Regions from separate parts of the Alteromonas sp. RW2A1 genome, predicted to be linked through region 1. Evidence: predicted binding sites of a transcription regulator. Region 1 holds the regulator's gene; the other holds the start of a gene.
The links. Region 1 encodes FliA, which starts transcription of late flagellar genes. Its sites were predicted from a motif close to CTAAAGNTNNNNNNNNNNNNGCCGATA; they were not measured.

Region 1 (15,897 bases):
TTTGCCTTGGACACATTTCAGTCCAGCTTCAATCACGTCCCATTTTGAAGAGTCAATCATAATAGGTACACGACTAATATCAGGCTCAGACGCAATAAGATTTAAAAACGTCACCATTGCCTGCTTAGAATCAAGCATGGCCTCGTCCATGTTGATATCTATTATTTGTGCCCCGCTCTCGACTTGCTGGCGTGCAACGTCTAAGGCAGCTTCATAATCGCCTTCTAATATAAGCCGTTTAAAGCGAGCTGAACCGGTAACGTTCGTTCGCTCACCAATATTAATAAATGTAGAAAATCCTGCGCTCATATTGCCCTCCTAGTGTACAAACGGCTCTAGGCCTGACAGACGCATTTTTGGTTCAAAAGCTGGTACTACTCGAGGTTTAATGTCTGCTACTGCCTCTGCAATATCCCGAATATGATCGGGCGTGCTACCACAGCACCCCCCCACAATATTAACCAGCCCTGACTCAGCCCATTCTTTGATATGTGTGGCCATTTCAGGCCCTTCCATATCATATTCTCCGAACTCGTTTGGTAACCCTGCATTAGGGTGGGCAGAAATAAAGCATTCGGCGATAGCCGCTACTTCGTCAACATACTGACGGAGCAAGTCTGGACCCAGTGCGCAATTAAGGCCGAAAGAAAACGGGTTAACATGACGCATCGAATAATAAAACGCTTCCGCTGTTTGGCCAGAAAGCGTGCGACCGGAGGCATCGGTAATTGTGCCCGATACCATGACTGGTAAGGTAACGCCTACTTTTTCAAATGTTTGCTCAACCGCAAACGCCGCTGCTTTTGCATTTAATGTATCGAAAATAGTTTCCAGCATAATGAGGTCGGCTCCGCCCTCAATTAGCGCTTCTGTTGATTCACTGTAAGCCTCCACCAATTCATCGAAGGTAACATTGCGTTTCCCGGGGTCATTAACATCAGGAGAAATCGATGCCGTGCGATTAGTGGGCCCTAGCACGCCAGCAACAAAACGAGGTTTATTTGGTGTTTTAGCGGTATATTCTGCTGCCGCCTTTTTAGCTAGCTTTGCTGCCGACACGTTTATGTCGCGAGAAGTAGCCTGCATATCATAGTCGGCCATAGCGATAGTGGTGGCGTTAAACGTGTTTGTTTCGATAATGTCAGCGCCTGCATCTAAATAATCACAATGAATTTGATAAATAATATCAGGCTGAGTGAGGACAAGAAGATCGTTATTACCTTGAACATCGCAATGCCAGTTAGCAAACTGTTCACCGCGGTAATCAGCCTCTTCTAGTTTATGCTGTTGGATCATCGTGCCCATAGCACCATCAAGCACTAAAATTCTTTCCTTTGCTGCACCGGCTAAACTTGCCTGTGCATTTGAATCAAAAACGTTTTTCACTCATTACCTCTTTGGCTGTGATTTTTCAGCTAACTGACTCAGATCGTAAGGTGTAGTTTGGTAAACGTAATAGTTTAACCAATTTGTAAATAACAAACTTCCATGAGAGCGCCACTGAACTATTGGCGACTTGGTTGGGTCGTTGTCAGTGAAATAATTTTTAGGTATCGCCGGGTTTTGACCCGAGTTCAGATCCCGTAAATATTCATCTTTCAACGTCTCTGCTTCGTACTCAGGGTGTCCGGTGACAAACACCATTCGCTTGTCTTCAGACGCTACAATATAGGCTCCAACTTCATCCGACTCGGCTACAACGTTAAGCCCCTCTACACCGTTATACAGTGAGGTATCGATATGGCCATAGCGAGAATGTGGCGCTGAAAATGTTGGGTCGAACCCTCTGAGTAATTCGTTGTTCGGGTCGTTGACGTTATGCTGATAAACACCTGAGAACTTTTCTTCTCGCAGCTGCCGCGTTACACCGTAAAAATGATACATTGCTGCATGTGCAGCCCAGCACAAGTAAAGCGTAGAATTAACGTGACGCTGAGCCCACTCTAGGATTGTTGTCATATTATCCCAGTATTTCACGTCTTCATAGTCGAGTAGCGCAAGGGGGGCACCAGTTACAATTAAACCATCGTATTTTTTGTTCGCCACACTGGAAAACTCGTGATAAAACGCATCCATGTGCGACTGCGGCGTATTTTTGGGCGCCTGATTGTCAATACGAATAAAATCTACATTGATTTGAAGGGGAGTATTCGACAGCAAGCGCAGCAGCTGCACTTCAGTCTCAATTTTGTTTGGCATTAAATTAAGAATGCCAACTTCAAGAGGGCGAATTTCCTGACTTGATGCTCTATCCATATCCATGGTGAATATATTTTCACCCAGTAAAACATTCTGAGCAGGAAGTTGCACAGGAATACGGATTGGCATAATTAACTCCAGTCGAAGATTGCGATGACTGTATTGTGGCGAATACTATGAATATGTCAACATCTTTACGTCTAGACGTCTAAACAGAAAGTGAGTGCCTGCCGAGAGTGCTACAAAAATTAGTTATCCGCTAGCGCACTGAAGGTGAGCAATTAACGGCTCATATATTCGTGATATTCACTATTTTTGCGACTTGTGAACCATTACCAACATTTCGGCTTCAGCACGAGGTATATCACAAGACTCTATGATTTCTTCTATACTCGCACCTTTTTTAACTAAATCTGCAGCACGCTGATATAACTTTAAAGAAGGATCTTGAAATTTGAGGTCGCGAACCTGACTTTCCAGCTCTTGTTGCTTTTCTTCAACGCGTTGTAAATGCTTGCTTATTACCAAACTTCTCGCCTGCGCTTCTGTTTGTTGGTTATTCGCATCAGTTACTTTTGTTGACATCACTGCAAGTTCGCTTGTCATGCTACCCTGCAATTCTTTTAACAACCCAGCCGTGCGGCGTAAGTTTGCATATAACACGCAAGTAACCGCAATAAGCCCAAGAAGGACAACAGCAATGATAATTTCGACAAGAGAAGGAGCAGCAAGCTGCAAATCCATGTGCTACACACCTAACTGAGGAAGAGATACAAAGAAAAAGCTGACGCAATCAGCGTCAGCTTCGCTTTAAATTAAATACTACTTAGTTCATCCCATTCTTCGTCGCTTAGTAACTTGTTCAAGTCAACAAGAATAAGAAGCTCGCCATCGCGATTACTAACACCTTGAATGAACTTAGCACTTTCTTCAGTGCCCACGTTAGGCGCACTGTCGATTTCAGAAGATTTCAAGTAAACCACTTCTGCTACGCTGTCCACCAGTATGCCGACCACCTGCTCGTCTGACTCGATAATAACAATTCTGGTGTTATCGGTAACTTCCGTAGGCGGTAAACCAAAGCGCGCTCGCGTATCAATAACGGTAACCACGTTACCACGCAGATTGATAATACCCAAGACATAGTCAGGCGCGCCCGGAACCGGTGCTATCTCGGTATAACGCAGGACTTCTTGTACCTGCATAACATTAATACCGTATGTCTCATCACCTAGGCGATACGTCACCCATTGAAGGACTTCATCGTTGGTGTCCGTACCGTTATTTTTCATTTTTTCATCGCTCATGAACCTGGCTCCCGTACTATGGCGTCTGGTCGTTGCTGCCTAAGCCTTTGTTAAGCATAGATATTAATTCTTCAACGTCAATTAATGCACACATCTTTTCTTTAACCATCCCTGCTAACCAAGGACGTTTACCTGTAGATTCGCGCCATTTGACATCATCTTTTGTTAAATTAACGGTGTTTACCAGCTTTTCGCTAGCCAACCCCCATGCACTTTCTCCCAACATGATTAGGTAACGATAGTCGAGAGATTCAGCAAGTGCCTCGTTATATTTCTCTGGCATCACCCACTTCGCTGAGTCTACTACATTCAGTTTAGACTCTCTGTGTAACATTACACCCATAAACCAGTCTGGTTTTCCAAAAAGTGGTGCAATTTTATCAATTTGGTGGATACCACCAAGCGTAGTTAATGGAACCGCAAGCGTTAAACCCGCCACCTCAAAGAATAATGCTTGAAAGCGAAAATCTAGACTATCCTTTAATGCAATTTTTGTTTGCGCATGTGCGGCGTTTTCATCTGCTGGAGTGATATCGTCTTCAACACGAGTTTCTCGTATTTGCACTTCTTCAATATTCAGCTCATCTTCTACAGCAGTGCTTTTTTCTGACGCTACCGCAGGCTCAATTATTTCAACATTCTGCGAAAGTGGCACATCGCATTTGACCACAGGTTCATCAGCGATATGCTGTGATGCCTGCTCTAAAAGTTTAGCAGCTCTTACCGTTGCATCATCCACTTCCACATTATCGGACACCACCTGATTTGCACTGATATCTACGGATACAGCGGGCTCTTTCAGCAGGCTATCTAGGTAGTCTTCCATAACGTCTTCACGGGCAAATGGAGATTGCTTACTCATTGCTATTTATTTCTCCAACTCTTCGAGCAGTTTTCCATAAGCTGCGACGCCTCTGGTTTTGGGATACGCCGCTGATATTGGTAATTGAACCAAACTCGCATCTCGAAAATGCGTGTCTACCGGAATAACACCATGCCAAACTCGTTCACCGTAGTCGTTCATCAATCGCTTTCGCGATGCTAAAGCGGCATTTGTTCTTTTATCGAACATGGTTGGAATAATGCACGTATCGAAGGATTTACCTAGGGAACGCCCCATTATTTCCATTGTGCGGATCATCCTATCCAACCCCTTTAGCGCTAAATATTCTGTTTGCGTGGGTACAATCACCTTATCGCATGCAGCCAGAGCATTCACCATTAGAACACCGAGTACGGGCGGGCAATCAATAATGGCAACGTCGAATTCATGATGGACCTTGGCGAGTGCTTTTTTCAGCACCAACCCCATACCCTGTTCGCTTCCCATGGTTCTATCGAGAGTGGCAAGGGCCATAGTTGCCGGTAAAACATAAAGATTATCTAGCTTTGTTGGGCACAAGCAATCCATTACGTTATCGGCAGTAAGACTACCGGACTTGATAAAAATATCGTAAACAGATTGACTTAGCGCCTCAGCATCTATGCCAAAATAATAACTGAGCGAAGAGTGGGGGTCGGTATCAATCAACAGTACCCGCTTTCCTTGCTGCGCTAGCAAGCCGCCCAAGCTTACCGTGGTGGTTGTTTTTCCTACTCCACCCTTTTGATTCGCGACTGTCCACACTTTCATGACAACAAACCCACTAGGCTATCCATTCACTACATCATTTCAGTAAGAATACAGCTGCTCATATCATCAACATTTATATTTTGAGTCGAGATATTTGCCACAGCAACCGCTTGGGGCATTCCGTACACCACGCAAGAGTCTTGATCTTGGGCCCAAATTGTAGCGCCCTTTTCTTTAAGCTTTCTGCAACCCTCTCGACCGTCTGCGCCCATTCCCGTTAAGATAATGCCTAAAACATCTCCAGAGAAAGCTCTCTCTAACGAACTGAATGTCAAATCGACACTAGGCTTGTAATTTACTTTATCTGCAATGCTTGCATCTACAATTGAAATCTTTTTCTGGGCGCCAACAGTCTCTATTAGCATTTGCTTACCGCCGGGCGCTAAATAAGCTTGACCGGGCATGAGAATGTCACCGTGCTCAGCCTCTTTTACGCTGATATCACAATTCGCGTCTAGGCGCTGGGCAAATGCTGTGGTAAAGGTTCCGGGCATGTGCTGAACCAACAGAATTGGATATGGGAAGTCTGCTGGTAAAGGCATAAGCACCTTCTGCAGCGCTACTGGACCGCCCGTTGAGGCACCAATAGCTAAACATTTATACCGCTTCCCTGTCGCCCTGACCGAAGAAACAGTTGGCTGCTTTGCCGCGTCTTTGTGCCCAGAAAGTAAACCTGACGTTTTAAAAAACGCCTGCTTAGGTGCGTTAGGCGGTAATCTACGAGTTTCCTGTGAGCGAAATGTTGGACGCTTTAACCCAATTCCTCTACGCGCAATGAGCCTCACTTTGGTACACAACAAACGTGTCGCATCTTTGCGGTCTTGCGATATATCTTCAAACTTTTTAGGAAGAAAATCGAGTGCACCGGCTTCAAGGGCATCAAGCGTTGCTTGTGCCCCATGATGTGTTAATGATGAAAACATGAGAATAGGAATAGGCTTTTTTTCCATAATCGCCTTTACAGCAGAGATACCATCCATAACGGGCATCTCAACATCCATTGTAATTACATCGGGAGCCAACGCGTCAATTTTATCTAGTGCGTCTCTACCATTTCTCGCTTCACCTACAACCTCTAACTCTCTGTCTTCGTCTAAAATTTCTCTCACTCGACGACGATAAAATGTAGAGTCGTCCACGACCAGGACTTTAAAGACCATGGATTACTGTTCCTATTGTTTGTAAGCCTTTGCTATTAAGATTTCTGTTAAGGCTTACGAGCATACCGTTTTAGAAGGCTCGGAATATCTAAAATAAGCGCAATACCGCCATCTGACGTAATTGTTGCGCCTGCCATACCAGGTGTTCCTTGCAATAACGCATCAAGCGGTTTAATGACTACCTCTTCTTGACCTATTAGCGCATCAACCACAAAACCCACTTGGCGAGTGCCCACCTGAACCACAACCACGTGGCCTTTTTCTCTATCTATTGATTTTTGGCCTCGAATCAGCCAATCGCCAAGGAAGAAGAGCGGTATAGCTTTTGAGCGAACAATCATGGTTAGCTGGCCATCAACTGTGTTGGTCTTTTTGATGTCCATATTAATAATTTCGCTTACTGAGCCCAGGGGCAAAGCGAAGGTTTGTTTACCCACGATGATCATAAGCGTTGGCAATATTGCCAGCGTCAGCGGTACTTTTATTTCTAAACGGGTACCTTTACCAAGCTGTGAGTCGATATTAACCGTACCGTTGAGTTGATTGATTTTGGTTTTCACCACATCCATACCAACGCCACGACCCGATATGTCACTTATCTCTGTCTTTGTAGAAAAACCTGGTGCGAAGATAAGGTTAAAAGCTTCCACATCTGACATACGTGCTGCCGCGTCTGCGTCTAGTACGCCGCGATTGATCGCAATCTCTTTTAGCTTCTCTGGGTCCATCCCCTTACCATCATCTTCGATAGTAAGCAGTATGTGGTCACCCTCTTGTGAAGCAGAAAGCTTAACCGTCCCCATTCGTGGTTTGCCAGCCGCAGCACGTTCATCCGGCATTTCAACGCCGTGATCCACGGAGTTTCTCACCAAGTGAACAAGTGGATCGGCCAATGCTTCTACCAGATTTTTATCTAAATCCGTTTCTTCACCTACAAGTTCTAGCGTAATTTCTTTTTTAAGGCTTCGCGCTAAATCTCGAACAACCCTAGGAAAACGACCGAATACTTTCTTGATAGGCTGCATTCGGGTTTTCATTACCGCACCTTGAAGGTCGCCGGTGACTACATCTAAGTTTGCTATCGCCTTAGACATACTTTCGTCGTTTGTATTGATGCCGAGGCTAATTAAGCGATTTCGCACTAATACCAGCTCGCCCACCATATTCATAATTTGATCGAGACGCTTAGTATCAACACGAACCGTCGTTTCAGCAGGTGGAGCAGAAGGTGCTTTCTTATCATCTTTTTTCGCAGCTTCACGGCTTGGCGCTTTTGGCTCTGCTTTGGCAGCAGCTGGTGCAGGTGTGCTCGCTGGAGTGGGTGACGCCTGCTTGGCCTTTTGAATCGCATCAGTCGCTGCTTTGTCCACAGCAGGCTCTGGTGCTTTCGCCGGTGCCGCTTCTGGTGCACTTGATGCTTGGTTTGTGGGGCCTTGTCCTGAACCATGAAGCTGATCTAAAAGAGCCTCAAACTCGTCATCGGTGATTTCATCGTCGCTTGATGAAGCATTTTGGGCTGGTGGTGCGGCTGGCGCTGCAGGTTCTTCTGCTGCGCTAAATTTGCCTTTGCCGTGAAGGTCGTCAAGGAGAGCTTCAAATTCGTCGTCGGTAATATCTTCTGCGTTGCTGTCTGAAGCTGAAGTACTGCCCGCGCTGGGAGTTGGTGCAGCTTCTTGCTTAGGCGAAGTACTCTTACCTGGCGCAGATGAGCCGTGTAGCTCATCGAGTAAAGCTTCAAACTCGTCTTCGGTGATTTCGTCAATTTCACCGTCGCCTTTTGAGGTATTGTCACTTGATGAAGATGGCGTCGCTTCAACCAACTCCAGTTCAGGCTCCGAACTGAAATCAGGTTCAGCAGCTTGTGGAGCGGGAGCATTATCAAAAATGTTCTCGTCTGGTGTTTCTGGGCGACTTAACTTGTGCAATTTGTCTACAAGCTGTGCATCAGCCGGCTCAAGCGGCTCCTGCGCTTTAACTTTCTCAAACATGTCAACAACGACATCAGTAGCCTGCAGAATAATATCCATTAGCTCTGGTGTCAGTGTGCGCTGTCCGTTTCTCATTACGTCAAAAACGTTTTCAGCGCCATGACAAATTTCAACAAGCTCAGTGAGGGACAAAAAGCCCGCACCGCCTTTTACCGTGTGATATCCGCGAAAAATTGCATTTAGCAAATTCGCATCTTCAGGATTGTTCTCAAGATCAACGAGCTGTTCTTGTAATTGTTCAAGTATCTCTCCGGCCTCAACCAAAAAGTCCTGTAGTATTTCCTCGTCAACATCAAACGACATGCGCCCGCTCCCCTAAAAACCTAAGCTAGACAGAAGATCATCAACATCATCTTGGCCAGATACAACATCATCGCGAGACTCAGCGTCAATAATTGGCCCTTCTGCTTGTACACCATCAACCTTATCGGCTTCGCTAGGTAATGGTTTAGTTTGTTCTAAACCGTCCCGCTCACCAAACATGGTGAGCATGTTAACTAAGCTTTCTTCGACTTCTTTTACTAAGTCGATAACACGGCGGATTACCTGACCGGTAAGGTCTTGATAACCTTGTGCCATCAGCACTTCTGTCAACAACTGCGTAAGTTTAGCTGACTGAGAAGCTCCCTCCTCTAGCAATTCGTCTAAATCTTTGCACAAGGCTTTGAATTCGCCCACTTCAATTTGCCTTGTCATGAGCTTTTTCCACTCTGGCATCACATTCTCTATACGAGATGAAAGCAACTCGGCAATTGGCATGCTGGCTTCAACGGCATCCATTGTAGTATTAGCAGCTTTTTCAGTTTCTTCAATAACGTAAGTTAGGCGGGTCTGTGCGTCAGGGATATCATCTGTGGCTAAGTTCTTGATGCGATCATCTATTTGAAAGTTGTTTAACGCGTCGTGAAGTTGACGGGTAAGCTTTCCAACCTCGGCAAAAAGCTCTACGTTTTCTTTCATCGACGCTGCTTCAAAGAGCGCATTGGCTGAAGCGTTATCCCCAGCTTCAAGATAAACAACAAGCTGTTTAGCTTCTTCTAGTGATAATGGAACGTTTGCATTCGTTGTCATCCAGTAAACCTCGTTTCTCTGGTGAGCGTCTGGATCAACCTAAACGTTCGAATATTTTATCTAACTTTTCTTTTAACGTAGCGGCTGTGAAAGGCTTAACTACGTAGCCATTAACCCCAGCTTGCGCTGCGGCAACAATCTGCTCTTTCTTCGCTTCCGCCGTTACCATCAGTACCGGCAGATGCTTAAGTTTATCGTCGGCACGAATTGCACGAAGCAAATCGATACCCTGCATACCCGGCATATTCCAGTCGGTCACAACAAAATCGAAATCACCCTGTTGTAGCATGGGTAACGCCGTACTTCCGTCGTCCGCTTCCTGGATGTTTGCGAAACCCAAATCTTTTAATAGGTTTTTAATGATACGTCTCATGGTAGAGAAATCGTCTACCACAAGAATCTTCATGCTCTTATCCAAAATAGCCTCCATTGAGGGGTTAATTGTTTTAATTTCTATTCTTCGTCAGCTCGCCACGACTTCATTCGTGATTTGAGTTTTAACATGGCCTGACTATGAATTTGACTCACTCTCGATTCACTTACATCAAGAACTTCACCAATTTCTCTAAGATTCAGTTCTTCATCATAGTACAAGGAAAGCACTATCGCTTCTCGTTCGGGTAAAGTAGTGATTGCTTGGGCCAATGATTTTTGAAACGCGCCTTGCATCAGGTCTTCAAGGGGAGCATCGCTTCCTCGACTTTGCTCGGTGGTGATGACGTCCTCAGAGACACCTAAATCTTCAATTCCAACTAACTTCCCTGCGTTTACCTCATTGAGCATCTGATGATAATCTTGCAAGCTAACGTTTAGTTTAGTGGCAATATCAACATCTCTTGCATCTCTGCCCGTTTCACTTTCAACCTGCGAAATCGCTTCTGTAATCGCCCGTCCATTTCGATGAACAGAGCGTGGAGTCCAATCTCCTTTGCGAATTTCATCTAGCATCGCGCCGCGGATACGAATGCCTGCGAAGGTCTCAAAACTCGCTCCCTTCGAACCGTCAAAATTCCGCGCAGCTTCTAAAAGGCCAATCATTCCAGACTGAATAAGATCGTCAACAAGCACACTTGCTGGCAATCTTGCCATTAAGTGGTGTGCTATGCGCTTTACTAGGGGCGCATGTCGCTCGACTAACTGCGACTTATCAGTTTGTTGTTGATAAGCGGCCGCCTTACTATTCAACGTTGATTCCCTACTGCTTTTTCTGCGATTAACTGCTCAATAAAAAATTCTAGGTGTCCGCCAGGCTGAGTCGGGATTGGCCAAGATGCCGCCCTATTTGCTAGCTGACTAATTGCTACTGATGCTGGTGAACCTGGGTAAGCATCGACAATAGCTGTTTGTTTTCTCACCGCACGACGAATATTTTCATCAAATGGTATGGTTGCCACTAATTCTAGCGCAACATCTAAGAAGCGCCCGGTAACTTTACTCAGCTTGCTGAAAAGCTCTTGGCCTTCGCGCACATCTCTAACCATATTGGCGACAACTTTAAACCGAAAAACACCGTGTTCGCGGTTAAGTAGTTTTATCAGCGCATAAGCATCGGTAAGTGATGTAGGCTCATCACACACCACTACCATGATGTCCTGAGAGGCTTTTGCAAAGCTTAGCACCATATCTGAAATACCGGCCGCGGTATCAACAAGCAATACGTCTATCGGCGAGCGTAGTTCGCTGAATGCACGAATAAGACCCGCGTGCTGTGTTGTAGACAACTCTGCCATCGACTGAGTGCCCGATGTAGCAGGCGCAATCTTTATACCGTGAGGCCCAGTGACAAGTACATCGTCTAAGGTGCATTCACCAGATAAAACGTGAGAAAGGTTTTTTTCAACGCGAAGCCCTAACATGACATCTACGTTGGCCAATCCTAAATCGGCATCGAGCACCATCACACGTTTGCCCTGCTTAGCCATAGCAATTGCCGTGTTAAGCGTGATATTTGTCTTACCAACGCCACCTTTACCTCCGGTGACGGCGATAACTTTGATTAACCGTGATTGCTTCATTTTTCTTAAGCTACTCGCTTGGTCGTCAATCATACTACTTATGCTGTTTTAATATCGTTGTTATTACTAGTATGATCCAAACCATATTTTTTATAAAGCTTTGCAGCAGCGGAAACTAAAGATTTCGCTTCTGCAATCTTAATGTCTTCCGGTACTTTTTGACCGTCGGTGACATAACTAACCGGTAACTGGTACTCAACTGCCGCGCTAAGCACTTCGCCTAAAGAATAGCACTCATCTAACTTAGTGAAAATACAACCACTTAGCTCGATGTCATCATAGGCCTTAATGATCCTCTGTAACGCAGGATATTGTGTATTTGCTTGCGCTACCAAATATTTTTTCACTGGCGGCATCTGACCATTGTCAAAATGCTTAATTTGTTTAATTAGTCGGCTATCTCGTTGACTAAAACCAGCCGTATCAATCAATACTAGTCGCTTATGGCGAAGTTGAAACAATAAATCTGCAAGTTCTTCACTCGACTGCGCTTTTCTCACCGTACAACCAATAATTTTACCGTAGGTTGCCAGCTGTTCAAATGCAGCAATTCTGTATGTGTCTATGGTAATCATAGCAACAGAGTCGGCGCCATACTTCTGCGCATAGCGTGCGGCCAGTTTCGCCACAGTAGTTGTTTTACCCGTTCCTGTTGGCCCGACTAATGCCACCGCACCTTGTGCAGTGAGTATATCGTTTCCTGTTACATTTATGCGATTAGCCAATAGGTTAAGAAGATAAACCCATGCGTCTCGTTCATTGTAATGCCCTGGAGTATAGCTGATTAACTGCTTAGATAATGCTTTGCTAAGCCCCATTTCAGTTAAACGAGCAATAAGATATTGATGGACGGGTTTTTGACGGCTCTGTTTTGCTTCCATTAAGTCTGCAACTTGGTGTTGAAGAACACCTCGTAAAGACGCGAGTTCTTCTTTTATTTGAGCGAGTTCTGCAGACTGAGTTGGCACATCATTTTCTATGCTTGAAGCCTGATGCGTGGGGAACGCATCGTCTTCATTCGTTTTTGAAGCATTAAATTCTCGGGCATTAGCGTCGCGGCTGTTAAAATAGCCATTTGCAGGTTGCTGCGCTTCCACTTCGTCAATAAACGCATCTGAGAAGTCGAGATGTGATGCAATATTATTGGCGTGCTGGGCATTTACTGAAGCCGGCTGGTTAACATTCGCTTCTGAATTTTTATTTAACGAGGCCGAGCCAAGGTGCGCAGACGAGTCACCTGGCGCTGCAGTTTGGTTATAAGGTGCTGCACCGCTATGCTGTTTTTCCAGTAATGCTTTTAAGCTGTCTGGGCCATCATCGCCAATGATTTCGCTCAAACTCGGTGTAGCACTTTTAGCTGCCCCTTTTGACGGCGTTTTGGATATGTTAAGCTTTGCTTCTGGCTCTTTGTCATAAGCGGCAACCAGTTCAATACCGTCTGCCACTTTGCGATTGGACATAATAACCGCGTCGCTACCTAACTCAGCCTTAACTTGGCTTAGCGCCTCGCGCATGTCTTTGCCAAAAAAACGTCTTATTTTCATTGCAACTTCTCCACTCGCCCCAGTGTCAGATTATTGACCGACCGAACTGACTATTTTTATTTGTTTGTCATCAGGTACTTCTTGATAGGAAAGAACATGTAACCCAACAACAGAATATTTTAAGAAGCGAGATAGCACCGGCCTTAGCATTCCAGAAGTAAGTAACACTGCGGGCTCTCCCTCTAGTTCTTGCTGCTGACTGGCTTGCTGCAAGGACTTTTGTAACTTGTCTGCAAGACCAGGTTCAATACCTGCACCATCTTCACCACCTGCTTGAAGTGACTGGTGCAACATCTGTTCCAACTCTGGCGCCAAGGTTATGACAGGTATCTCTTTGGCACCCTGCGTGATTTCCTGAACAATAAGCCGTTTAAGCGCAATACGTACCGCTGACACCAACACATCTGAGTCTTGGCTACGAGTGCCATATTCACTTAATGTTTGCACTATCGTACGCATGTCGCGAATAGGAACACCTTCAAACAGTAATGTTTGCAGTATTTTTACTACCGTGCTTAACGGCAATATATCGGGCACCAAACCTTCAACCAATTTAGGATGCTGCTTTGCTAACATGTCGAGTAGTTGTTGGGCCTCTTCGTGTCCAAGCAGTTGATAGGCATTATTGGTAAGTAGTTGACTTAAATGAGTAGCAACCACTGTGGCCGCGTCTACCACCGTGTACCCAAGAGTTTGAGCATGCTCACGTTTATTGGGCTTAATCCAAACGGCATCTAGGCCAAACGCCGGATCTTTTGTCGCTCTCCCCTCAAGCTTCCCAAAAACTTGGCCAGGGTTAATGGCGAGTTCTTCATCGTGACTTATCACCGAGTCTCCAATAGTCACTCCCAGCATAGCGATAGTGTAAGTATTGGGTTCTAAATCTAAATTATCGCGAATGTGTACTGGTGGGATAAGAAACCCGAGTTCTTGAGATAGTTTTTTACGTACGCCTTTAATGCGGGTTAACAGCTCACCACCCTGGGATTTATCAACTAGCGGAATCAGCCTATAACCCACCTCAAGCCCAATGGTGTCGACCTGCTGAACATCATCCCAGCCAAGTTCTTTGACTTCTGGTGCCACGGTTTCATCTCTAGAGAGTGTATCTGGCACCTGTGGTTCAGCAGCTTTCTTCTTGGCATTGTGGGTCTGAAGAAAGGCTACTCCAGCGGTAAGAGCAGAGAACCCTAAAAATGCAACATGGGGCATACCTGGAATAATACCCATCACAAATAAAACCCCTGACGCTATGTATAAAGCTTGATTGTTTCCAAGCTGCCCACGAATTTCCTTACCCATTTCTTGGGTTTCATTCTCGCGAGTAACTATAATTGCGGTTGCAACGGAGAGTAAAAGAGAGGGTATTTGTGCCACTAACCCATCACCGATGGTGAGCAACGTATAAATTTCAATGGCATCGCCAAACGAGAGATCGTATTGAATCATGCCAATAAATAATCCGCCCACGATATTGATGAGCATGATAAATAGACCGGCAACGGCGTCACCTTTTACAAATTTTGACGCACCGTCCATTGAGCCGTAAAAGTCTGCTTCTGCTGTTATCTCTTCTCGGCGCTCCCGCGCCTGGTCTTGGTCGATGTAACCCGCATTTAAGTCGGCATCTATTGCCATTTGCTTACCCGGCATGGCGTCAAGGGTAAAGCGAGCATTTACTTCAGATATACGCCCTGCACCAGCAGTAACAACCTTAAAGTTAATAATTAGCAAAATGGCAAATACAACGATACCCACGGCATAATTACCACCAATTACCACAGCACCAAAGGCCTCGATGACTTTACCCGCCGCATCACCACCCTCATGACCATACAATAAAACAACTCGCGTAGAGGCGACGTTTAGTGCCAGTCTTAAAACGGTTGCGATAAGCAAGACCAGAGGAAAAATACCAAAATCTACAGGCTTTTGTGTTAATACTGCTACAAGAATAATCACTAACGACAGTGCGATATTAAAACTAAACAGCACGTCGAGGAGAAAAGGCGGCATGGGGAGAATAACCATCCCCATAATAGCGAGTAAAACTACAGGTGCACCTAAGCCAGCGGTGAAATTTTGTAACTGATTCTTATCGAACCGCTGAAGATAACCGGATAACTGCATCGTTGGGTGTCTCTCTATCAGAAAATTGACGCTTAACGTTAATCTAATAGTTGCATTACAACTAACGTGCCAGCTTTAGTAATTTACTTATTGCTTAGAGAGAGCTTTTTGAAGAAAACGTGCCAGAGTAGTTTTTTAACCACTATTAAACAGAAGCTTATATCCAAAACATCTGGGCACAATGAAGGTTATAGCCTACAACTTTTAAGTTTAAGCGTTTCGTTATCGTCGGTATTCTGGTGGTATAAGAAGGTCCCGTTTTAACGGTTTAGGGCGTTTGCCCTTTCCGGCTCTGTGAGCTTTAAGCTGATAAACGTGGGCCAGTACTTGTGCCACAGCCATAAACAATGCGTTAGGCACTTCGTCGTCGACTTCTGTGGAATAGAAAATAGCGCGAGCTAGCATAGGTGAAGGAATAAGGGGTACGTCATTGGCCGTAGCAATTTTTCGAATATGCATGGCTAACTCGTCAGCACCTTTTGCTACAACCACCGGCGCTCTGTTTCCATTATCGTCATATTTTATCGCCACAGAGAAGTGGGTTGGGTTGGTCACCACCACATCAGCATTAGGTACTTCTTGCATCATTCTTTTGGTGGCAGCTTGATATTGCAAACGGCGAATACGACCTTTAACCATGGGGTCGCCTTCGGCGTTCTTGCGTTCGTCTTTCACCTCTTGCTTAGTCATTTTCATTTCTTCATTGTGCTTATACATCTGATAAGGAACATCAATAAGCGCAATGGGTATCATGCCGCACACAAGGAGAAGAAACGCCCACTTGAGCATATCTAGGGCGTGAAATATATTGCCTGGATAAAGCTCCATATCAAGGTGAAGAGCTTCGTCT
Region 2 (15,897 bases), 1.3 Mb from region 1:
TGGTATTCGGAGTTTGCAAAGGGTTGGTAAGTCGGGATGACCCCCTAGCCTTAACAGTGCTCTACCCCCAATGGAATTCGTCCGAGGCTCTACCTAAATAGATTTCGGGGAGAACCAGCTATCTCCCGGTTTGATTGGCCTTTCACCCCCAGCCACAAGTCATCCGCTGACTTTTCAACGTCAGTCGGTTCGGTCCTCCAGTTGATGTTACTCAACCTTCAACCTGCCCATGGCTAGATCACCGGGTTTCGGGTCTATACCTAGCAACTCAACGCGCAGTTAACACTCGCTTTCGCTACGGCTCCGCTATTCGCTTAACCTTGCTACTAAATATAAGTCGCTGACCCATTATACAAAAGGTACGCAGTCACCCCATCACTAAGCACCCTGCTTGGGGCTCCCACTGCTTGTACGTATACGGTTTCAGGTTCTATTTCACTCCCCTCACAGGGGTTCTTTTCGCCTTTCCCTCACGGTACTGGTTCACTATCGGTCAGTTAGGAGTATTTAGCCTTGGAGGATGGTCCCCCCATATTCAGTCAAGATAACACGTGTCCCGACCTACTCGATTTCACTGTAAAGCACGCTACGTGTACGGGGCTATCACCCTGTATCGCTCCTCTTCCCAAAGGATTCCACTACACACTAAACAGCTTAAGGGCTGCTCCCCGTTCGCTCGCCGCTACTAGGGGAATCTCAATTGATTTCTTTTCCTAAGGGTACTTAGATGTTTCAGTTCCCCTCGTTCGCCTCGTTACACTATGTATTCATGTAACGATACCTGTAAACAGGTGGGTTTCCCCATTCGGACATCTGTGGCTCAAATGCATTTTGTCGGCTCACCACAGCTTTTCGCAGACTTACACGTCCTTCATCGCCTCTAACTGCCAAGGCATCCACCGTATACGCTTCGTCACTTAACCATACAACAACCCTAAAAAGCCTTGAGTATCGGCCTCATGTCCGCCTTTTGAATTCGGACAAGGGTAATGTTGCATGCATGACAAGCTAATCGGAAGAATTGCCTTGCTATCAATCAATGTTGATAACAAGCAATTCAAGTCAAGTAGAGTAAAAAGTACGTCTTTCGACTTCTCAGTTACTCAATTTTGATTGATTACTATTAATATCAGCTTTCCAAATTGTTAAAGAACTATCGTGCAAAATCATGACGCTTTTTGTCATGACTTTTGCGCAAGGAGGACCTACATTACTCTTTAAAGTATCGTAAATGCTCCCTCAGGGTAAAAAACCCTAATCAATGCTTACTGAAACAGTAAATATTCATTAGGATTTCGGGTCCAACGTGACACAAGAATTGGTAGGCTTGGGCAGACTTGAACTGCCGACCTCACCCTTATCAGGGGTGCGCTCTAACCAGCTGAGCTACAAGCCTTCAGTATACTGCACTTAAACGTTGTTTAAGCTCAGATTCAAGTAGATGGTGGAGCTAAGCAGGATCGAACTGCTGACCTCCTGAATGCAAATCAGGCGCTCTCCCAGCTGAGCTATAGCCCCATAAACTTGTGTCGTTCTTCATTTTTAAACAAGACTATCTGTGTAGGCACTGCATCAAGTGCGTCTATCGACGTAATGGTAAGGAGGTGATCCAACCCCAGGTTCCCCTAGGGTTACCTTGTTACGACTTCACCCCAGTCATGAAACACAAAGTGGTAATCGTCCTCCCGAAGGTTAGACTAACTACTTCTTTTGCATCCCACTCCCATGGTGTGACGGGCGGTGTGTACAAGGCCCGGGAACGTATTCACCGCAGTATTCTGACCTGCGATTACTAGCGATTCCGACTTCATGGAGTCGAGTTGCAGACTCCAATCCGGACTACGACATTCTTTAAGGGGTCCGCTCCACATCACTGTCTCGCTTCCCTCTGTAAATGCCATTGTAGCACGTGTGTAGCCCTACACGTAAGGGCCATGATGACTTGACGTCGTCCCCACCTTCCTCCGGTTTGTCACCGGCAGTCTCCTTAGAGTGCCCAATGCTGGCAACTAAGGACAAGGGTTGCGCTCGTTGCGGGACTTAACCCAACATCTCACGACACGAGCTGACGACAGCCATGCAGCACCTGTGTCAGAGTTCCCGAAGGCACCAATCCATCTCTGGAAAGTTCTCTGCATGTCAAGTGTAGGTAAGGTTCTTCGCGTTGCATCGAATTAAACCACATGCTCCACCGCTTGTGCGGGCCCCCGTCAATTCATTTGAGTTTTAACCTTGCGGCCGTACTCCCCAGGCGGTCTACTTATCGCGTTAGCTTCGCTACTCACGACTTAAAGTCACAAACAGCTAGTAGACAGCGTTTACGGTGTGGACTACCAGGGTATCTAATCCTGTTCGCTACCCACACTTTCGCACATGAGCGTCAGTCTTTGGCCAGGGAGTCGCCTTCGCCACTGATGTTCCTCCAGATATCTACGCATTTCACCGCTACACCTGGAATTCCACTCCCCTCTCCAAGACTCTAGTCTGCCAGTTCTAAATGACCGTCCCAGGTTGAGCCCGGGGCTTTCACATCTAGCTTAACAAACCGCCTGCGTGCGCTTTACGCCCAGTAATTCCGATTAACGCTCGCACCCTCCGTATTACCGCGGCTGCTGGCACGGAGTTAGCCGGTGCTTCTTCTGTTGCTAACGTCACGGTGAGCAGGTATTAACTACTCACTTTTCCTCACAACTGAAAGTGCTTTACAACCCGAAGGCCTTCTTCACACACGCGGCATGGCTGCATCAGGGTTTCCCCCATTGTGCAATATTCCCCACTGCTGCCTCCCGTAGGAGTCTGGGCCGTGTCTCAGTCCCAGTGTGGCTGATCTTCCTCTCAGAACAGCTAGAGATCGTCGCCTTGGTGAGCCTTTACCTCACCAACTAGCTAATCTCACTTGGGCCTCTCTCTGCGCCGGAGCCTAAGCCCCGTTTGGTCCGTAGACGTTATGCGGTATTAGCAGTCGTTTCCAACTGTTATCCCCCTCGCAAAGGCAAGTTCCCAAGCATTACTCACCCGTCCGCCACTCGTCAGCGATGTGCAAGCACATCCTGCTACCGTTCGACTTGCATGTGTTAGGCCTGCCGCCAGCGTTCAATCTGAGCCATGATCAAACTCTTCAATTAAATATAAATATATCGAAATATGAATCGTCGTTGTGACACTCTTAACGAGTGCCCACACAGATTGTCTTGTCTAAATTGTTAAAGAACTAAGTAGCTTCGCTACTTTCCACTAGAAGCCGTTGCTTCTTAGTGGCTCACCCTGCTCGAGTGAGGTGCGCATTTTACATCGTTTGTTTTCGATGTCAACCTTGTTTTTAAACTTTTTATTTGCTTGAAAACTTGGTTTTGCACTTGTTGCTAAGTTGACTTTGTTTTTCTCGAAGCCCCCTCAGAACGTGGAGCGCATTATAGATACCTGATGAGAAAGATCAACAGTTAAATTGGTTTTTTTTGCTTTTTAGCACACTTTTGAGGTTAACCGCTCATTTCTGCATCATATCTACAAGCTCAATGCATCTTTCGGCTAGTTTTTTCACATTTTATTGTTCTAATTGTTACAAATGAGTAAACTGTATACAGCCTCCAACCCCATAATAAACAATAGAAAGGTAGGTATATGAAAGTAGGCTTTATTCAGTGCATTATTATTAGTGCCATTTTTGCGATAGCAGGTTTTTTGTTATTTTCTTCACTTAATATGGAAGTTTCTCCATTAACTGTCTCCGCTGCACTTCTTATCAGCGGTATAGTTACCCCATGGCTGGCTTCTCTTATCCAAAGCTCATCTTCTTCAAATGACGATGTCTCTGCTTCAGTCTCTGCAGATGCCGTTGAAACACTTTACGTTGGTAATCTACCGTATCGTGCGAATGAAAATGCAGTTAAAGAATATTTCAGTAGCTATGCAGAAGTACAATCTGTCCGCTTAATGAAAGATCGTAAAACAGGTAAGAGAAAAGGATATGGCTTTATTGAAGTAGTAGCCAAAGATGTGAACACCGTTATTGAAAAAACAAACGACTCAACTTTTCAGGAACGTACTTTAAAAGTGCGGCCAGCGAAAGAAAAAGTCGAGCATGCATAAATAAGAAAGCCTGGCGGTTCGCCAGGCTTTTTTGATTCTCTTTATTGTTGCTACTATTCAGTAGCTTCAGTTTGATTGCCTATAGTACCTTCCGCTTGTGGCAACCCATCAAGTAATGTCTTATTAAATGAATGGAACCGATTGATCGCTGAAATTAAGTCAGGGATCTGAACATCTTCCATATTACTTATGAGACCAGCAATCAGCGTATTGTAGTCTTCGTTAGACTCCAACGTATTTTCAGCTTTCTCAAACGTATTCATCATTTTCTCTAAATATTGAGACACAGGATTGACTACGTTACCGTACTTACCGCGTTCATCGTTCTCTTCGCTGTAGTGCTGAATATTTTCGTAAGCTTTTAAAACGTCTGTTTGCGTAGAGCGATTTAGCTGCAGCGCATAGCCTACTAATTCTTTATCATCAAACCCCAAACTTAGTGCTTCCTCAAACGCTTTATCTACATCACCTTTATAAAACGTATCTGCAAGATCTTGCACTTGACCAACTAGGTCTGCAATAGACTTCATCTCGGCTTCGTCCAATTCACCTTTAAGAGAAAAGCTTATACCGCTTCTTTCATAAAACTCGAAGGATGTGGTTTGCTGTGCAGCTATGTTCGTCGAGCTGTCACTTCCAGCTTCCCCGATGGTTGATTGCGCCTGAAAGGAAGTTTGCTGCTGTGCTTGGAACGTTCGCAAGCTTTCAAAGCTAAAGGTTACTTCATCGCCGTCTTTGGTGCGAATGCTCAATTGACCAGACTTTTCATCAGACACCGACGCCGCAGATAGGGTAGAAACCTGAGCGACGTTCCCGTTCTCAGAACCTTTACGATTAAAGATGTCAGTTTCTAATTCATCTATACCATTATCGATGAGGTTACGACTCTTGCTGATTCCGTTTTCCAATTCTTCATTCATAAAGCCCGCAAGATCTTTTTCCGCCATGGCAAAGCCTCTACTTACGCCTTCTCTTGCTTGGCTAAATAATCCATTTAACTTTTCATCGCTTGCTCCACCGTTGGCAGCTCCGCGAATTACACCACCTACAAAGCGCATGACATTTTTAGCCACTTCTTCGAAGTCGAATAAGCTTTTGTTTTTCTCTTCAACTTTTTTATCGGCTAACTCTTTAGGCTTTTGCCCGTCTATTTCTAGCGATTGACTGAGGCTACTACTCACCACTCTTAATCCAATACTGGCTTGAGTGCTATTTACAGATACCGTTGAAGCCTGCTGTTTCGAGAACTCAGCAGCTTGCTGAAGTCCGTCTTGCTGAAGCTGTTTTTTTAGTGCCTCATTAGGGTTAACTGCAGCCTTTTGATCAGCTTTTTGCTCTCCCATAAAAGCCTTAATTTGACCCACGTTCATAATTTGATCCTCACTATCCTCATGTACTATATCGGCACCATCTCAATATTGTTTAATTTTAATACAGAAATTTTTACTACGCTTACGAATTAGGTTTGCACATACTGCAGAAGCCTCTACAATTCGCGTCCTTAACGAAAGGTACCGATGAACAACACTTCTACGAAACGATACCGACTAATTTTCAATAATATGCTTTAGGCCCGGTGACCTAATGGAGAAACGAATGGCAGACAACAACTTAGCGCAGTATCAAGAACAACTCGATGAGAAAGTTAGCCGCCTTAATACATTGCTCGGTGAATTTTCTGCGCCAGCATTGTCAGTGTTTCCATCATCACCTGAACATTACCGAATGCGCGCAGAGTTTAGAGTATGGCATGAAGGGGACGATCTTTTTCATATCATGTTCAATCAACAAACAAAGGAAAAGTATCGCGTTGATACGTTCCCACCAGCGTCTGAAGGTATTAACAGAGCAATGGTGGAATTGCTTGATTTAATAAGACCAAATGAAATTTTGCGTCGAAAACTGTTTCAAATAGATTACTTATCGGCTCTTTCTGGAGAAATGGTTATAAGCCTTTTATATCACCGTCAATTAGATAGTGACTGGCAGAACCATGCTCTTCGGTTAAAAGAGTCACTTTCTCAATTTTTTCCAGCGGTAAGTATCATAGGCAGAGCTCGTAAGCAAAAAGTGATAATTGGGAATGACTTCGTTATAGAGAGACTCCCGGTTAATGGCCGTGAGTTTGTTTTCAAGCATATCGAAAACAGTTTTACTCAACCTAATGCTAAAGTGAACTGCAGCATGATTGAGTGGGCTCTAGATTGTGTAAAGCCACTCAGTGGAGATTTGCTTGAAATGTACTGCGGCGCAGGTAACTTTTCTATCCCGCTCGCCATACATTTTGACAATGTCATTGGTACAGAGATCGCAAAACCATCAGTAAACGCAGCCCAATATAATATTGAGCACAATAATTTAGATAACGTAAAAATAGTGCGCTTGGCAGCAGAAGAGTTTACGCAAGCGATGAGAGGTGAACGTACCTTTAGTCGACTTGAGGGTATTGAGCTTAGCGGCTACAACTTTACAACAGTGTTGGTAGACCCACCTCGTGCGGGTTTAGACATAGACTCATTAAAGATGATTCAAGACTATGACAATATCGTTTACATTTCTTGCAACCCAGAAACGCTAGCAGATAATTTAAAGGTGTTGTGTACCACCCATAATGTCGTTAAAACCGCACTATTCGATCAATTTCCTTTTACACACCACATTGAAGCCGGTGTGCTTTTATCAAGAAAGTAAGAATGTGCTGCGTTAGCATATAAAAGATATGCAGTAATGATGAGGTTGGGTGATGAAAAGCAATTATGAGCGTACTGCTTAAACTAACGTTGTGCTGATTAAAGCATTGCTGAACAGCTGGGGCTACTTTTTAACAGTAGCACCAATTTGTACAAACCGAAGCTGCTTTTTAACTTTTTCGCCAATTTCTCCGCGCAACTTATCATCAGCCTCTAGAGCTTCTGCTCCTGCACTAAACACTAGCCTCACCATTGCATCGGCTTGAATTTGCGCTGATGCGTATTCAACGCCCTGTTTTTCAATAATGTAATCAGTGAGCTCATCAATAAAGTGCTGAATTTCTCGAAATACCGCCAGACGATAGGCAGAGGAAGTTCCCGTATGTTCTCTAAGCAGTAGTCTAAAAACATTTGTATTTGCAGCGATAAACTCCATGAACGTCTCTACGGACGTGTGGATAACACCACCACCTGACGCTATGCGACGGCGAGCCTGTCTCATCAACTGCCTGAGCGCTAACCCGGCCTCATCTACCAGAGTCAGGCCCAACTCGTCCATGTCTTTAAAGTGACGATAAAAAGACGTTGGCGCAATACCAGCTTCTCGAGCAACCTCGCGAAGGCTAATGGCAGAAAGACTTCTATTTTCATCCAGAAGCGAAAACGCGGCATGAATTATATTTTGACGGGTTTTTAACTTTTGCTCTTGTCGACTCACGATGACACCAGTTATTAAATCTACGACATGTTACCCCATCATTTGCCGAGAGGCGAAACACAATGCTGTGTAGTGTTCTATAATGATTAAAGTTTAACTATGTTAGCAGAACTTAACCTAGTTTTACTTGCCTGAGAATACATAAAACGATAAATTAGCGAACAGTTGTAAGCCAAGTAGTCAAAAATGAAAAAACCTCCTCTTATATTAACGAACGTGCTGGTATTTATAATATCGGGCGCGATTGCATTTATCGGTGCTCCACTATGGATTGCGCACCGAGGGATAGATTGGGCCGAAATAAGCGCCGCTATCTTTTTATTTTACTTTACCGGTATGTCTATTACTGCTGGGTACCATCGTTTGTGGTCACACAAAACCTACGATGCAAACATTGTAGTGCGCGTAATACTCGCAATTGGCGGCGCGATGGCGCTACAGAACAGCATTTTACATTGGTCGTCTGATCACCGAATTCATCACCGCCACGTTGATGATACAGAGAAAGACCCTTATTCAGCTAAGAAAGGTCTATGGTTTGCTCATATAGGCTGGATGCTAAGAGAGTATCAGTCGAACCGCTATGGCGATTACAGTAACTGCAAAGATTTACAGAAAGACAAAGTGGTTATGTGGCAACACAACTACTACCTTCCAATAGTATTAGTAGCAAACTTCGGTGTGACGGGATTATTAGGCTGGCTGAATGGCGATATTTTAGGAATGTTGCTTATTGCTGGTGTGTTGAGACTTGTTCTAGTTCATCACGTCACTTTTTTCATTAACTCACTTGCACATTTCTGGGGTTCGCAACCTTACACAGATAAGAACACAGCAAGAGATAATGGCGTGCTAGCGTTCTTCACATTTGGTGAGGGTTACCATAACTATCACCATATCTTTGAGTATGACTATCGGAACGGCATTCGCTGGTATCAATTCGATCCAACGAAATGGCTAATCCGAGGTTTATCCTTTGTCGGATTAACAACTAATCTACGAAAAGTACCTGAAGAGCGGATTGAAAAGGCGCTAGCTGCTATGCAGTTACAAAGAGCAAGTGAAAAAGTGTCGCTGCTTCCCAACGCCGACGAAATGATGAATACCATCCAACAAGAATACGACCTGCTTATGCAACGTATGAGCGATTATTATTCGACGAAGAAACGAGTAATGCGTGTTAAGCAAAAATCGTTTCAGCGCACTCTCGAAGGATTCGAGTTGACGTATAAATATAAAGAAATGAAGCATGCATTTGCCGTTCAAAAAGAGAAATGGACACAACTGCAGACCCTCTCTCTACAAATGGCGTAGTATTCTTCCCATTACAACTGTCAATAAAACCACATGCAATTCGTTGCATGTGGTTTTTTTTATTTACTATTTACTACTAGAGTTAAATTTACTGATAGTAGTAAAGTAAAAAAATGCACTATCCTGTCGCTTATATGCGCAATTAAACAAATAGGAATACAACATGGCAGCAAAGCAAAAAGCACCCTCATATCATTACGATGCAATAGTCATAGGCACCGGACCGGGAGGAGAAGGTGTTGCGATGCAGCTCGCCAAAGCGGGCAAGAAGGTTGCCGTTGTTGAGCGTTATGACGCTGTGGGAGGAGGCTGCACACATTGGGGCACAATTCCTTCGAAGGCTCTGCGTCATTCAGTAAGTCGTTTGATAGAGTATAATAGCTCTCCGCTTTTTGCAGACAATCATTTAAGCAGAAGCTTAACCTTCTCGGAAATCATGCGTCACGCAAGCGGCGTAGTAAACAGTCAGACGCGTTTGCGTTCATCATTTTATGATAGAAACCGAGTAACACTTTTTCATGGTGAAGCCAGCTTCATTGATGCTCATACACTTCAGATTGTTCGCGAGGATGGCTCAAAAGACATTGTTACCGCGGGGCAAATTGCATTAGCAACAGGATCTCGTCCCTACACACCAAAAGACATCGATTTTAATCACCCTCGAATTTACAACTCCGATACTATTTTGTCCCTTAAACACGACCCCAAATCCATTATTATCTATGGTGCAGGTGTTATCGGATCGGAATACGCCAGCATATTCCGTGGACTCGGTGTAAAAGTAGACTTAGTTAATATGCGAGACCGGTTGCTGTCTTTTCTCGACACCGAGATTTCTGATGCCTTGAGTTATCACCTTTGGAATAACGGCGTACTTATTCGCCACAATGAAACATATTCGTCAGTGGAAACAACCGATGACTCTGTGATCCTCAATTTAGAGTCTGGAAAACGTATGCGTGCAGACTGCTTGTTGTTTGCAAACGGACGAACGGGTAACACAGACAAATTGAAGCTCGAGAATATTGTTTTACAAGCAGATAGTAGAGGCCAACTTAAGGTTAACGAAAATTATCAAACTGACGTAGAGAATGTGTATGCTGTAGGCGATGTCATTGGCTACCCAAGCTTAGCATCTGCGGCATATAACCAAGGTCGTTTTGCCGCCGAGGCCATGCTAGCGGGCAAAACTCATGCCTCATTGGTGGCCGATATCCCATCAGGCATCTACACCATTCCGGAAATTAGCTCTGTTGGAAAGACCGAACAAGAACTTACTGCAGCAAAAGTACCGTACGAAGTAGGACGCGCCCAATTCAAACACCTGGCAAGAGCACAGATTGCCTCAACTCAAACAGGTAGCTTAAAGATATTGTTTCACCGCGAGACAAAAGAAATTTTAGGGATCCATTGTTTTGGCGAACGTGCATCAGAAATTGTGCATATCGGGCAAGCGATAATGCAGCAAAAGGGTGAAGGGAATACTATTGATTACTTTGTAAACACTACTTTCAACTACCCTACGATGGCAGAAGCTTATCGAGTTGCTGCAATTAATGGACTCAATAGAATTTTCTAGCAGCCAAAAAAAAGCCGGCTTTTTCTGCCGGCTTTTCGCTACTTTTTAAGATTTTAGTTTCTATTTGCAGCTAGCGCATTTAAAGAGTCTTTGTGCGCTACGATATCAATGTGCATTTTCTCTTGGTCAAATGTCATCGTTGCTATCGCGTAATCGCCTTGGCTTTCGCTAGCGATATTTACAAGATCTTGTTGAGCATCACGGAAACGAATGTTGTTGCCAATTTTGTTGGCCATACATTGGTTATTCATTTCGAACGTTTTAGTGTCCATACAATCGAAAAGCTGGCCACTGCCAGAATCCGCATGCGCTATGCCAAATGAAGCTAAAAGGGCTAAACTGAATACTACTTTACGCATGTCTTATCTCCTGTGGTACAGTATTGTACTGTGTTGACATAATACAACATGTATGTTCACTAGTCAATTTCGATCATAGTAATGTTACACTAATATGACAAAGTGCAATATTTGGAGAAAAATTTGACTGAATTTGACAATTTAGTTCACCTCGCAAAAAGCTGTTCTCTTTGTGATAATGCACTCCCTCATCCTACACGCCCTATTTTATCGGTAGCCAAAAATACCAAGATCCTAATCATCAGTCAGGCACCTGGATTAACTGCCCACAATAATTATGTTCCTTTTATCGATCCTAGCGGCAATAGACTGCGCGCTTGGCTTGGTGTAGATAAAGATACATTTTACAAGCCGGAGTTATTTTCCATTATGCCGATGGGCTTTTGCTTTCCAGGCTATAGAAACGGCGCTGATGCACCGCCAATGAAAATATGTGCGCCAACATGGCACAAGCCACTTTTGCAGCACGTAAAACCTATACTGACGTTATTGATTGGACGTTATGCTCAACAATATTACCTCAAGCAATACAAAACACTGACAGAAGCTATTAAAACACCTCATGATGGTTACTTCGTATTACCTCACCCGTCAGGGCGGAACAATAGATGGCTGGCAAAAAACCCATGGTTTGAGAAGGAAACTGTTCCTGCACTTCAAAAAAAGGTAACTGCACTCATTAAGCGTTAATATCTTAATGAAACGATAGCCTCTTAGTGACGAACAATCTTTCTAAGCCTAAGTGTTGTCACTAGGCAACCTAGTGCTTTTCAGTAACTCAACTAGCTGATTAAACGGCATGGGCTTAGCAAAGAAGAAGCCTTGAGCTTCATCACACCCTAGCTTAATCATATAAATAGCCTGCTCTCGTGTTTCAACGCCCTCGGCAATAGTAAGCAACCCGAGTTTATTACCAAGAGTAACTATGGTTTCTGCAAGCACCGCAGACGAGCCTGGCACAATATCTTTCACGAAGGAACGGTCTACTTTCAGCCTGTCTAAGGGTAACTGCTGCAAATAACTCATTGACGAAAAGCCAGTGCCAAAATCGTCAATGGCAATTTTGACCCCGAAATCTCTCAATGCGCGCAGCGCATCAATGACAATTTGGGGCTCATCCATTACCACACTTTCTGTAATTTCAAGCTCAAGTAAGCTAGGGTCGCAATCTGCTTCTAGCAGCGCATTCTTTACCTTGTCGACGAAAAAACGATCCCTAAATTGGGGAATAGAAATATTAACAGCCACACGAAGATGCTCATGCCCTAACTCTCTTAGCTGCTGAAGCCTTCGACAAGACTCTTCGAGCACCCATTCACCGATATCTACTATTAAGCCTGAATATTCTGCCAACGGTACGAACACTGCTGGAGAAATATACCCTCCCTCACCATCTGGCCAACGCAGTAAGCCTTCCATTCCTACTACTTTGTCAGTAAGAAGATCTACTTGCGGCTGAAACCATAGCTCAAGTTTACGCTCTGCGAAATCGCTTCTAAGGCGACGAATCATGGCAAGGCGCCATGTTGTTTGATCCTCGATATCTTTCGCATAATATTCGAAATTGTCGGTGAGATTTTTCTTAGCTCGGTTCAGTGCAATATTAGCCCGCTTCAAAAAATCGACGCCGATATTTCGCTCATTCTCTATTTTGCAAAGGCCTAACGTTACTTTTATTGGAAGAACGTGTTCATCCACCACAAACGATGAATCAAAAATCGCATTGATAACATCTGGGCATACTTCGCTTTCAGGCCCAATGAGCCCAAATACGTCTGCTGCAATTCGGCTTAAGCGGATAGTATTGGGCAAAGACGTTTGCATACGCTCGGCAATAGCTCGCAACACATCATTGCCCACTTCTTGCCCTAGACCGTCATTCACATCAGAAAAGTGATTGACGTCAACCAATGCGACACAACAGTTTTTACTTGCTACACTGGCCGGGTTATCCAGCATGTTGATAAACTGATTGCGGTTAGGCAGACGAGTTAACCAATCTCTGAAGGCTGCATTACGAAGTTCGTGGAAAAGGTTAACATTTTCATATCCAACAGAAATACTAGACAGAAATACTTCAAGTAAGTGTTTATCCAAGTCGTTAATTTCATGAGTTTGACGCATGTAAACTGCAGCCTCAAAACCTGCTCTATTGATATAAAGCACAGAACAAGAGATATCAAAAATATGCTGTTTTAGTCTTAGGCAGCGATGGATGTTCTCTGTCATTTCGTCATTATGAATATCATCGACGGGCTGATTGATAAACTCTGCATATGCGCCCGCAGCCCCGAGCACGTAAATATTTTCATCGTCTAAGTCGAGAAGTGAGCCCGCTCGAGCACATAAAAGCCCCTCAGATTCTAACCCAATTAGTGAACTAATTTGCGTGACTACTCCCTCGCAAAACGCTTTCACTGAGTGCTCTTCAAACAAATTTGCAGATGAAGTAATGATTTTTTCAAGGCCAAGTCGACTTTGGCTTATCGTGATGATTTGCTGGTAAGAACGAATTGAGGAAATAATGGTTGTCAGTAGTTTTGACCTAGTTAACTCTGTTTTTGTTTTGTAGTCGTTAATATCGTAAAGCTTAATAACCTGCTCTTCGGGAGCAAAACCTGGCTGTCCGGTTCTAAGAATAATGCGGGGTTCGTTGAGCCCCATTTTCTCGCGAATGTATTTAACGACATCGAAGCCGGCATCGTCAGTTTCCATCACTACATCAAGGAGGATTATTGCTATGGATTTGCCATATTCATGCAGGCGTTCTTTGGCTTCTTTAGCAGAGTGTGCATGAATAAAGTTTAGCTTACGATCGTTAACTATCAGGTCGGATAGCGCAAGGCGGGTTACTGTATGGATTTCCTCATCGTCGTCGACGATTAGGATATTCCAATCTTTTCCAAGATGTAGTTCTGTGTCTATTGCATCATCATCTAAAAAGATAAGTTCGTCGTTTTCATAATCCGTTGCCGACATAACCACTCATTTCCTCAATACTGATAAAACATAATTGCGCACTAGGCCGCGCTGAACTTCAACATTTTGCCTTTCTTAAATGGCACAAATACTGCTGAAAAAATGCACAGCAAAAGACAAAATGCCTTACTATCATTAGTGTCACGATTACATTGATAATTATTTTGTGCAATGCAATAGTGAATTCCTGTTACCTATTGTTACAAAACACCGATGTGACGTTTATGAAAATCTCTCCACAACATCAGCCCCAAGAGGTAAAAAGAGCATCACCGCCTCTCAATAAAGAGGATGCCGTTAAACCATCGGCTCATGCCAAGGAAGCAGTAAACAAAAGCGCAGACCTTGAAGCGAGCAGACAACGTATGCTCTCATGGTTTTCAAGAGTAGGCATTTCTCCGTCGGCATTGTCTCTAGAGCCAAAAAAACAAGAACACGCTCTAGAACGTCGTAACAAGATACTACAGATACAGAAGGCAAATAATCTTAAATCTATTTTAAATATAGCACTAAATGTCACAATCAACGAACAAACAAGTGACAACCTAGATCCAGATTGGTTTTTTGCTTTCAGCTCATTGGCCGAGGAAATTTATAGTGCGCCAATGCAAGAACTGTGGGGAAAGATTTTTGCCGTCGAGGTATCTCGACCAGGCAGCTTTTCACTAAGAACTCTTCAATTATTGAAATCGTTAACTCATCGCGATGCGCAAACATTTACCAAAGCCGTTAATGTGGCTAGTAAGCGAACTAATGATACTGTTCCAAGAATTTTAGTGGGCTATCACAAAAGGAAAGGCTTACTTTCCATTTTTAAAAAGCCCTTGCCAGAACAAGTTAATCTCGCCACCGTAGGGTTGAGCTACCCAGACTTACTCTCTCTTCAAGAGATGAAATTAATTTATGCCAGTGAAATAGAAAGCGGGGAGTACCAAGAAGGTCAACAAACATCTTGGAGGTGTGTAAACGAAAGCTTTACCTTAACCTGTAAATCATCTGGCGTTGCGCTGGTTTATTATAAATTTACGCCAGTTGGCAGTGAGCTATATAAGCTTGTCGGAAAAAATACGAACACAGCATACATGCAGAAAATGAAAGACGTACTTGCCGGCGTGTTCAGTATTTCGTGACTGCCTTTCTGTTAGCTTGGTAAAAGTTAATAAGCTAGCAAACGAACAGAACAAAGACAGTCATACATTGAAATACTCGCGAAAACGGTTCAGTAAATTAGGGCGTGTTGTTTCTTGCCGTACTGAAGACCAACGCGCCTTATATACCGTCGCCAAATTCGTGCAAACCACACTCTCTTTTAAGACCAAAAAATCTCGTATCTTGCTCATCCATGCCTTCTTGTAACGACTGAGTAGTATGCCAATCTCCAATCGACACATACCCCTGATCCCAAAGGGGATGATAAGAGAGACCGTGCTCTTTTAGATAATAGTGAAGGTCTTTGTTACTCCAATCAATGATAGGGTATAACTTAAACTGCCCGCCCACTCTCTGTAAAACAGGAAGCTTTCCACGAGAATCCGACTGACTGCGACGCAAGCCGGCAAACCATGTGCCTGCATTAAGCTCTTCTAACGCTCGCTGCATGGGTTCAACTTTGTTTAATTTATTGTAAGTTTCGATACCTTCTATGCCCTGCTCCCACAGTCGACCAAAACGAGCTTCCTGCCACGCTGACGAAAGCGCAGCCTGGTAAACATGTAAGTTAAGTTTCAGCTTTTCTACCAATTCATCTATAAATTGATAGGTTTCAGGAAATAGGTACCCGGTGTCTGTCAACACTACCGGGATATCAGGCTTCGCTTGCGTAAGCATATGCAGCATTACCGCAGACTGTGCGCCAAAGCTAGACGACACTATATGGTTGCCTGGCAAATTGTCTAGTGCCCAATCCACCCGCTGTTGTGCTGTCATTTTCTCTAACGATGCATTGATATCAGCAAGCTCATCCTTGCTGATATCATGTGATAATACCTGCTGCTTCGCTGCCGTATTATTAATCATAGAAGTCTCGCGCTGAATCAATGACAGGTTTAACCACGTTGGTGCGAATAACAAAGTCGCCAAACGACTCGCCGTCTTCTCGATCACTCGCCCACTTGCCGAACAAGCTGTCTAATTCAGACATTATCTCTTGCTCGCTTATGTTTTCGCGAT

Region 2: the regulator FliA is predicted to act here: its motif matches at 5,489-5,515, upstream of BM528_RS15330 (DUF5610 domain-containing protein).

What each region holds. Positions count from the first base shown of each region.
Region 1 covers NZ_CP018031.1:2,172,732-2,188,628, forward strand. The annotation lists gene metH (methionine synthase) at 1-309, opposite strand, end outside; gene BM528_RS18385 (homocysteine S-methyltransferase family protein) at 319-1,386, opposite strand; gene metA (homoserine O-acetyltransferase MetA) at 1,390-2,328, opposite strand; gene BM528_RS09815 (DUF2802 domain-containing protein) at 2,509-2,943, opposite strand; gene BM528_RS09820 (chemotaxis protein CheW) at 3,015-3,506, opposite strand; gene BM528_RS09825 (chemotaxis protein CheW) at 3,523-4,368, opposite strand; gene BM528_RS09830 (ParA family protein) at 4,375-5,139, opposite strand; gene BM528_RS09835 (protein-glutamate methylesterase/protein-glutamine glutaminase) at 5,169-6,299, opposite strand; gene BM528_RS09840 (chemotaxis protein CheA) at 6,347-8,590, opposite strand; gene BM528_RS09845 (protein phosphatase CheZ) at 8,603-9,358, opposite strand; gene cheY (chemotaxis response regulator CheY) at 9,393-9,776, opposite strand; gene BM528_RS09855 (RNA polymerase sigma factor FliA) at 9,812-10,543, opposite strand; gene BM528_RS09860 (MinD/ParA family protein) at 10,540-11,406, opposite strand; gene flhF (flagellar biosynthesis protein FlhF) at 11,412-12,917, opposite strand; gene flhA (flagellar biosynthesis protein FlhA) at 12,948-15,047, opposite strand; gene flhB (flagellar biosynthesis protein FlhB) at 15,270-15,897, opposite strand, start outside.
Region 2 covers NZ_CP018031.1:3,460,738-3,476,634, forward strand. The annotation lists rRNA gene BM528_RS15305 (23S ribosomal RNA) at 1-923, opposite strand, end outside; tRNA gene BM528_RS15310 (tRNA-Ile) at 1,320-1,396, opposite strand; tRNA gene BM528_RS15315 (tRNA-Ala) at 1,443-1,518, opposite strand; rRNA gene BM528_RS15320 (16S ribosomal RNA) at 1,598-3,125, opposite strand; gene BM528_RS15325 (RNA recognition motif domain-containing protein) at 3,622-4,089, shown strand; gene BM528_RS15330 (DUF5610 domain-containing protein) at 4,143-5,459, opposite strand; gene trmA (tRNA (uridine(54)-C5)-methyltransferase TrmA) at 5,686-6,780, shown strand; gene fabR (HTH-type transcriptional repressor FabR) at 6,904-7,497, opposite strand; gene BM528_RS15345 (acyl-CoA desaturase) at 7,684-8,811, shown strand; gene sthA (Si-specific NAD(P)(+) transhydrogenase) at 8,975-10,390, shown strand; gene BM528_RS15355 (pyridine nucleotide transhydrogenase) at 10,444-10,749, opposite strand; gene BM528_RS15360 (uracil-DNA glycosylase family protein) at 10,861-11,439, shown strand; gene BM528_RS15365 (two-component system response regulator) at 11,488-13,728, opposite strand; gene BM528_RS15370 (TIGR03899 family protein) at 13,953-14,858, shown strand; gene BM528_RS15375 (phosphoadenylyl-sulfate reductase) at 14,998-15,744, opposite strand; gene cysI (assimilatory sulfite reductase (NADPH) hemoprotein subunit) at 15,737-15,897, opposite strand, start outside.